DNA from 2 places in the Celeribacter indicus genome. Region 1 is predicted to be linked to the other one. Evidence: riboswitches for the same ligand, from Rfam matches in the RefSeq annotation. Region 1 holds a riboswitch; the other holds the start of a gene.
The links. Region 1 has a riboswitch for thiamine pyrophosphate ahead of thiB (thiamine ABC transporter substrate binding subunit). Riboswitches for the same ligand answer to the same signal wherever they lie in the genome.
Positions count from the first base shown of each region.

Region 2: linked by a shared signal. The riboswitch ahead of thiC (phosphomethylpyrimidine synthase ThiC) and the one ahead of thiB (thiamine ABC transporter substrate binding subunit) in region 1 are both predicted to bind thiamine pyrophosphate.

Region 1 is NZ_CP004393.1:325,744-330,341, forward strand. It holds gene P73_RS01635 (ABC transporter permease family protein) at 1-1,494, opposite strand, end outside; gene thiB (thiamine ABC transporter substrate binding subunit) at 1,470-2,444, opposite strand; TPP riboswitch at 2,484-2,588, opposite strand; gene P73_RS01645 (dicarboxylate/amino acid:cation symporter) at 2,652-4,013, opposite strand; gene P73_RS01650 (IS256 family transposase) at 4,071-4,598, opposite strand, start outside.
Region 2 is NZ_CP004393.1:719,922-724,519, forward strand. It holds gene P73_RS03670 (lysylphosphatidylglycerol synthase transmembrane domain-containing protein) at 1-1,022, opposite strand, end outside; TPP riboswitch at 1,179-1,309, shown strand; gene thiC (phosphomethylpyrimidine synthase ThiC) at 1,439-3,229, shown strand; gene P73_RS03680 (FAD-dependent oxidoreductase) at 3,226-4,161, shown strand; gene thiS (sulfur carrier protein ThiS) at 4,151-4,348, shown strand; gene P73_RS03690 (thiazole synthase) at 4,352-4,598, shown strand, end outside.

The DNA.
Region 1 (4,598 bases):
CAGCCCCAGGAGCAGCAATGCGGCCCCCATCGCCTGATCCATCCGATAGGAGCCCATGAGGCGGTAGATCTGCAAGGGCAGCGTCGCGGAGTCGGGTCGGGCGAAAAGCGTGATCACGCCGAGGTCGCCCATCGACAGGGCGGCGGCGAGCCCCGCCGAAAAGCCGAGCGGCGCGCCGAGCCGCGGCAGGAGCACGAAGCGCAGCCGCGTCCGGCCGGTCATGCCGAGGCTGTCGGCGAGCCGGCCATAGTCGCGTTCCGCCGTTGCGAGTGCCGGGCCGAGGGCGCGAAGGATGAAGGGCAGCGACATGGCCGCGTTGACGAGTGCGGTGATCAGCAGCGCCCAGTTCGCCGGATCGGTCACGGCAAAGAGCATGATGTAGAGCCCCGTGCCCATCACCAGCGGCGACGCGGCGATGGCGGTCATGCCGACACCCTCGAGCCAGCGCCAGCGCAGGGCGGAGAGGGCGAGCGTCAGGGACAGCACGATCGCGAGCGCGGCCGAGCCGAGCGCGGTCAGCAGCGAGCGCAGTGCCGCCTCCCAGACGGGGGCGGGCAGATCCGCGAGCCCGGTCGCGCCCCGCAGGGCGATGGCGACGAGCGGGGCAAGCAGGAACAGGCTCACCAGCGCCATCCAGAAGGCATCGGCGCTGCGTGTCCCGATCCCGGCGGCATCGAATCTCTGCACGGTACGGTCGAGGCCGACCTGACCGATCTGCGGTACGCCGAAGCGCAGGGAAACGAGCGCGGCGGCCACGCAGATCAGCACCTGGATGAGGGCGAGGAGCGAGGCCTTTCCGAGATTGAAGTCGTAGCGGAAAGCTTCGTAGATGGCGAGCTCGACCGTCGTCGCCCGCGGGCCGCCGCCGAACGTCAGCGCCACCGCGAAGGAGGTCGTGCAGATGAGGAAGATCACCGTGAGCGCCCCCGGTACGATCTCCCGCAGCATCGGGATCTCGATGTGACGGAACAGGTCGCGGGGTCCGAATTGAAGCGCCGCGGCGAGGCGGAACCGCTCTGCCGGGATCGTCCCCCAGCCCTGAAGCAGGAGCCGCGTCGCGAGCGGCAGGTTGAAGAAGACGTGGGCGAGCACCACGCCGTGAAAGCCGTAGATCGAGATCGGCTCGAATCCCGCCCAGCCGAGCAGGACGGAGACGGCACCGCTCCGTCCGAAGACGGCAGTCAGCCCGAGGATCGCCACGATGGTCGGCAGGATGAAGGGCGCGCCGAGCAGCGTGACGAGCAGCGTCCGGCCCCGGAACCGGCGGCGCGCGAGTGCCCGTGCCGCCGGGATCGCGAAGCCTACAGAAAGCGCTGCAGACAGGGCCGCCTGCACCAGCGTGAAGCGGACCGCGAGCCAGTCGAAGCGGTTGAGGGCGGAGAAGCTCTCCGCCCGCAATGCGACCGCCGCCAATGTGCCGAGGCTCAGGAGCGCGACCAGCGCCGCCGCGATCAGTCCCGGCCAGAGGCTTATTGCGAAAACGCGGCGCGCCATTCTTCGATGGCCTCATCGCGAAGCGCCGCGGCCTCGTCCTCGTTCAGGAAGATCGCCTTTTCCGGATAGTTCAGCTGCGAGAACGCCTCCGGCCACTGATCCTCGGGCAGCGCTGCGGGATAGGACCAGTTTGCGGTCGGAATGATCTCCTGGAAGGTGGGTGAGAGGATGAAGGCCATGAACCGGTCGGCCAGCTCCGGCTGATCCGTGTTGCCGAGCTTCGCGGCGGTTTCCACGAGGAAATAATGCCCCTCCTCGAAAAGTGCGGCCGATTTCGTCTCGTCCTCCTCGGCGATGATGTGATAGGCGGGCGAGGTCGTGTAGGAAAGAACCATGTCCACCTCCCCGTCGGTAAAGAGCCCGTAGGCCTCGGACCAGCCGCGCGTCACCGTCGTCACCTTGGGCGCCAGTTTCGCCCAGGCGTCTTCCGCCTCGTCGCCGAAGACTTCCTTGCCCCAGAGCACCATCGCGAGGCCGGAAATCGAAGTTCTCGGATCCTGGATGGCGATGGTCCAGTCTTCCTCCGAATTCACCAGTTCATGAAAGGACTGCGGCGGGTTCTCGATCTTCGTGTTGTCGTAGACGAAGGCGGTATAGGACCAGTTGAACGGCACGAAGATGTCGTCGTCCCAGTCGATCGGCAACGTCAGCGGCGACAGGTCCAGCCCGTGCGGGCCGAAGAGCCCCGTCTCGCGCGCCTGTTTCATCACGTCGGAATTGAAACCGATTGCGACATCCGCCCGTGTCCGCTCGCCCTCGAGCAGGATGCGGGGCAACAGATCGCCGGTGACATATTCGAGCTCACAGCCGCATTCCGCCTCGAACGCGTCCCGGATCGCGGGACCGGGTCCCCATTCGGAGGCGAAGTAATCGGGGGCATAGACGGTCAGGGTCTCCGCCTGTGCTGCGGAGGCGGCGAGGGTCGCCGCAAGGATCAATCCGGGTTTCATGGCTCGCTCCATCGGAAATGGGCGAAGAAAAAGGCAGCTTCTCAGGGCTGAAACCTTCCCTCCGCCGGTGTTAGCCGGTTCAGGTTCAACGGGTTCGCTTCGCGCATCTCAGCCGGCCGGAACCGGGCACCCCGAGGTGGCCCCGACGCTAGTCATCCGCCGCGCCGAGCGCAAGGCCCTCCCGTCGCCGGACGGATGCGGCAGGGATCAATGCTTGTGCGCGGCGATCGCGAGTTCCTTCTCCGCCTCCGCGTCGATATGGATGTCCTGATCGGCAAGGAGGCCCGCTTCTGGATCGTTGAACAGCGCGAGATCGACCTTGCCCTCGCCCTTCGCCACGATGGTGGTCACCACCGCGTCGCCGGTGATGTTCACCGCGGTGCGGATCATGTCCATGAGCCGGTCGACGCCGAGGATGAGCGCGATCCCCTCGATCGGGAGCCCTACCTGCCCGAGCACCATGGTCAGCATGACGAGGCCGACCCCCGGCACGCCGGCCGTGCCGATAGAGGCGAGGACCGACATGGCGATTACGGTGAGATAGCCTGTCAGGCCGAGGTCGATGCCATAGACATTCGCGAGGAAGACGGTCGCCACCCCCTGCATGATGGCGGTGCCGTCCATGTTGATCGTCGCACCGAAGGGCACGCAGAAGGAGGCGACGGAGTTGTCCACCCCCATCCGCTCTGTCACCGACCGAAGGGTGATCGGGATCGTCGCATTCGAGGAGGCGGTGGAGAAGGCGAAGATCTGCGCCGGCCGGATCTTTGCCATGAAGGTGAAGGGATTGAGGCCGGTCATCAGCTTCAGCATCAGCATCAGCGTGACGAAGAGATGCAGGAACAGCGCACCGGTCAGGGTGGCGACATAGGCCAGGACCGGCAGGAAGAGCTCGATCCCCTGCTCCGTGAAGGTCTTCGCGATCAGGCAGAAGACGCCGACGGGTGCGAAGGCCATGACGATCGTCACGATCTTCATCATCACCTCGTTGAGGTATTCGCATCCCTCGACAAAGGGTTTCGAGCGCCCGCCGAGCATCAGCACCGCAATACCCAGAAGAATGGTGTAGAAGATGATCTGGAGCATTTCCCCGCTGGCGAAGGCCGCGACCGGATTTGCGGGCACGATGGCGGCGAAGACCTGCCAGACGCGCGGCGCCTCGCGGCCCTCGACCCCGGTCGTGTCGATGCCGGTCATGTCGAAGCCCGAGCCCGGTCCGACGAGCAATGCGATGAGGATCGCGATGGCGATCGCGAGCGCCGTGGTCATGAGGTAGAGGCCGAAGCTCTTGCCGCCGACACGGCCGAGGAGCCGTATGTCTCCTATCCCCGTCACCCCCGTGAGCAGGGAGAAGAAGACGAGCGGAACGACAAGCATCTTGAGCGCGTTGACGAACATCGTGCCGACCATGCCGAACAGCCCGGCGACGATATGCGTGTTGATGAAGGTGCTGTCGATCCGGTTGAAGACGACACCGAGCACCACGCCCGCAGCCATCCCGATCATGATCCTGGCGGTGAGGGACATCCTTCCCCCCTGCCCGCCGGAGCCGTGAGCCGTGTCTGTCATGTCTGATCCCCTGTTGGTTTATGTGGAGCTATGCTTGAATTTGGGTGACGCGCATCATCAGGCGGCGCGGTTTTCGGTATCGTTTGTGTGTTCGATACCGTCTGTGAACTTGATTCCTTCGATAACCTTTGGCAACTGATTTCTGCCCTTGAGGCGCAGCCATTTTTTCGATGCTGCCTGAATGAGGGTGAAGACCATCAGTTTTGCGGTCTTTTGTGACAGCGCCCCTTTGGTCCTCACCGTTCGGTGCCGAACAGTGGCGAACACGCTTTCAATCGGGTTCGAGGTGCGCAGATGGCCCCAATGCTCAGCTGGGAAGTCGAAGAATGCAAGCATCGCCTCTTCGTCCTTTGTCAGGCAGGCAACACCTTTTGGGTATTTGACGCCATACTTTTCGGAGAAAACTGCCAACGCAGCATCGGCTTCTGCGCGCGTTCCGGCGTGCTGGATGTCGTCCAGATCTGACTTGACCGCCAGGGCCATCTGCTTGGGAAAACAGTTCTGGACGTTCTTTACCTTATGCACCCAACACCGTTGGTGCTTTGTGCCTGGAAACGTTTTGTCCAGTGCGTTCCAGAACCCCAT
Region 2 (4,598 bases), 390 kb from region 1:
AAGATCGACACGACGAGGCCGAGCGCCATGCCGAGATAGATCGTGAGGAACCGCCAGGCAAGGATCACGAGCAGGAGGTGCGGGCTGTCGATCTGCCCCGACATGAGGGCGGCGAAGGCCAGTTCGGAAAAACCCGCGCCGCCCGGCGTCGGGGCGAAATACATGAGGAATGTCACGATCGACAGCGTTCCGATCACCCGTATCCAGTCCACCTCGTATCCGAGCAGGCTCATGAGCAGGGCGGGAAAGGCGAAGAGCGTCAGCAGGAAGATCACCGTGAAGACGGCGGAGCCGAGCGAATACCGCAGCGGCCCGCGCCGGAAGCGGCCGAAACCCTCGGAGAATTCGGTGACCTCGCGCCGGATGGCCCGGCCCCAGCGCACCCGCCGCCGCAGGTTGAGAAGCCGGACGCGGGCGAGCAGCCCGACGAGTCCGTCGATGACACTCCCGAGCCACTGCGGGCGCAGGAGCACGATGAGAAAGCCGATCAGGTAGAGCGCGATGAAGGCGGACAGCGACTGGATCACCATATCGACCAGCCCCGCGCCCGCGCGGGAGGGGCGAAGGAGCTGAAACAGCGGCGCGGCGGTGAAGATCACGAGCATCGCGAGGATGGTGCGGATCAGCGTCGCGGCCGCGGAGGTGCCCACCGCCACGCCCCGCCGTTGCAGGTACCATACCTGGGCGAACCCGCCGCCGGTGGCCAGCGGCGTGACGTTCGAGAACAGGATGTTGACGAAGACCAGCGGGAAGACTTCCCGGAACCTCACCTGCGCGCCGAGCGACAGCAGGACGTAGTAGAGGCGCAGCCCGTCCGCGAGGAAATAGATCAGCAGGAACAGGCCGATCCACGCGAGGGAGGAGAGTTCGAAGAGGCGCGGGTCGAGCGCGGGTATCTCTCCGCCGAAGAAGCGGGAGGCCAGCGAGAGGCCGAAGATCGAAAACGCGATGAAGCCGACCGCCGAAAGAAGCCACAGCGCCCCGTTCCTCAGCCCCTGCGCCCTGTTCCTGTCCTGCGGCAAGCGTATCTCCTCGATCTTCCGGCTGCACATAAGGTTCGTCGGTGAAAAGCGACGCAGCGTCCCGCCGTGCGCGAAGATAGCAGCGGTGGCGCGAAATGCGAGCGGGGAAAGGAGATCTTTTCGTGGTTGACAGCGGGGCTGCCCGCCGGGATGATTGCAACACGTCAGGGGAGTCCCGCCGAAGGGACTGAGAGGCTGATATCCGCCGGGGAGATCCGGTGGAGGTGATGCGACCCTTAGAACCTGACCCAGTTGATGCTGGCGTAGGAAGACCGAAGGGCATTTCCGCAGACCTCTGTCAGATGAGGGCGGTCCTTTCGGGCCGCTCTTGGCCCTTTGCGCATGTCGCTGTCGGGCCGTCGCGGTCCCTTTCTGCCGAAAGTTTCGCTTGGGTCTCATCGAGAGAGGAGACCGGAATGAAAGATACGATCCCGACGATCACCACCGGCGGCCTGCCCGCCTCCCGCAAGATCTACGTTCAGGGCGAGAGCCACGACATCCGCGTGCCGATGCGCGAGATCGCCGTGACCGGCGAGGCGCCGCTCACCGTCTACGACAGCTCCGGCCCCTACACAGACCCGGAGGCGGAGATCGACATCGCCAGGGGGCTGCCCGAGGTGCGCGGCGGCTGGCTCCAGGCGCGCGGGGATGTGGAAGAATACGAAGGCCGCGAGATCACGGATGCCGACAACGGCTTTGCCTCCGGCGCACGCCTGACCCCCGCCTTCCCCGTCCGCCGCGCGCCGCTGCGTGCCGTGGGGGACCGCGCGGTGACGCAGCTCGCCTATGCCCGCGCCGGCATCGTCACGCCGGAGATGGAATTCGTCGCCATCCGGGAAAACGAAGGCAGGATGGAGGCGTATCGGCGCGATGGCGAGGCCTTCGGGGCCGAGCTTCCCGACCTCGTGACGCCGGAATTCGTGCGCCGCGAGATCGCCGAAGGCCGGGCCATCATCCCCGCCAACATCAATCACCGCGAGCTGGAGCCGATGATCATCGGCCGCAATTTCAAGGTGAAGATCAACGCCAATATCGGCAATTCCGCCGTCACCTCCTCGATGGAGGAGGAGGTGGAGAAAATGGTCTGGGCGATCCGCTGGGGCGGCGATACGGTGATGGACCTGTCCACCGGCCGTAACATCCACAACATCCGCGACTGGATCCTGCGCAATTCGCCGGTGCCGATCGGGACCGTGCCGCTCTACCAGGCGCTCGAAAAGGTCGGAGGGATCGCCGAGGACCTGACCTGGGAGATCTTCCGCGACACGCTGATCGAACAGGCCGAGCAGGGGGTGGATTACTTCACCATCCACGCCGGGGTGCGCCTTCACATGATCCCGATGACCGCGAAGCGGGTGACGGGGATCGTCTCGCGCGGCGGCTCGATCATGGCGAAATGGTGCCTGCACCATCACCGCGAGAGCTTCCTCTACGAGCATTTCGACGAGATCTGCGACATCTGCCGCCGCTACGACGTGAGCTTCAGCCTCGGCGACGGGCTGCGCCCCGGCTCCATCGCGGATGCCAACGACGAGGCGCAATTCGCGGAGCTGCGCACGCTGGGCGAGCTGACCAGGATCGCCTGGGCGAAGGACTGTCAGGTGATGATCGAGGGGCCGGGCCATGTGCCGATGCACAAGATCAAGGCCAATATGGACGAGCAGTTGAAGCATTGCCACGAGGCGCCGTTCTACACGCTCGGGCCGCTCACGACCGACATCGCGCCGGGCTACGACCACATCACCTCCGCCATCGGGGCGGCGATGATCGGCTGGTTCGGCACGGCGATGCTGTGCTACGTGACGCCCAAGGAGCACCTCGGCCTGCCCGACCGCGATGACGTGAAGACCGGCGTCATCACCTACAAGCTCGCCGCCCATGCCGCCGATCTCGCGAAGGGCCATCCCGGCGCACAGATGCGCGACGACGCGCTCAGCCGCGCGCGGTTCGAATTCCGTTGGGAAGACCAGTTCAACCTCGGCCTCGACCCGGACACCGCGCGGGAGATGCACGACGAGACCATGCCGAAGGAGGCGCATAAGGTCGCGCATTTCTGTTCGATGTGCGGGCCGAAATTCTGCTCCATGCGGATCAGCCACGACATCCGCGCCGAGGCCGAGAAACGCGAGGGGATGGAGGCCATGGCCGCGAAATTCCGCGAGGGGGGCGAGCTTTATGTTCCCTCTGCGGAGGAGCCGGCGGAATGATCTCCGTCTTGGGATGTGGCGTGGTCGGGCTTTGCGCCGCGACCGCGCTCGCGGAGGCGGGGCATGAGGTCGAGGTGATCGCCCCCGACGACGCCCCGGCGCCGGCCTCGCATCTCGCGGGCGGGATGCTCGCGCCCTTCTGCGAGGGCGAGAGCGCGCCCGATCTCGTGGTCACGCGGGGGCAGGCCGCCGTGGACTGGTGGGTTGGGCATGTGGCCGGGGTGGAGCGGCGCGGGACGCTCGTCCTCGCCCCGCCGCGGGACGCGGTCGAACTCGACCGTTTCGCCCGTGCGACGCGCGGCCATCGCTGGATCGTGCCGGAGACGCTCGAACCCGAGCTGTCGGGCCGTTTCGCGCGCGGGCTGTTCTTTGCCGGGGAGGCGCATCTCGACCCCCGCGCCGCCCTCGACGACTTGCGCCAGCGCCTGCTGTCGCGGGGCGTGCCCTTCGGTGCCGGCGCGCCGCGCGGCCGGATCGTCGACTGTCGCGGCATCGCAGCCGCCGACCGGCTTCCCGACCTGCGGGCCGTGCGGGGCGAGATGGTCGAGGTGATGGCGCCCGAGGTCGCGCTCACCCGCACCGTGCGCCTCATCCATCCGCGCTTCCCCTGCTACATCGTGCCGCGCGGCGCGGGGCGTTTCATGATCGGGGCGACGATGGTCGAAAGCGCGCGCTCTGGTCCGGTCACCGCGCGTGCCGTGATGGAACTGCTCTCCGCCGCCTGGACCGTCCACCCGGCTTTCGCGGAGGCCGAACTGATCGCCACGGGCGCGGGCCTGCGCCCGGCCTTTCCCGACAACCTTCCCGCGATCCGGCGCGCGGGCGACCGCATCCATGTGAACGGGATGTATCGCCACGGCTTCCTGATGGCGCCCGTGCTGGCGACGGATCTGGCGGCGATCATGACCGAGGAGATGACCCATGCGCATTGAACTGAACGGAACCATCGAGCAGACGGAAGCGGCGACGCTGGCCGATCTCGTGGCGGAGCGGGGGTTCGACGCCGCCTCCGTCGCCACCGCCTTCGAGGGCGTGTTCGTGCCGCGCCCCGAACGCGAGGCCACGCTGCTCGCCGAGGGGTCGAAGGTCGAGGTGCTTTCCCCGATGCAGGGGGGCTGAGCGATGTTCTATGGCACGGAATTGCGAAGCCGGCTGATGCTCGGCACCGCGCAATACCCTTCGCCCCGGATCCTGCGCGAGGCCATCGCCGCCTCGGGCGCGGAGGTCATCACGGTCTCGCTGCGCCGCGAAGGGGAGGGCGGCGGGGCGTTCCGCGACCTCCTGAAGGACAGCGGCTGTCGCCTGCTGCCCAACACCGCCGGATGCCACAGCGTGCGCGAGGCGGTGACCACCGCGCAGATGGCGCGCG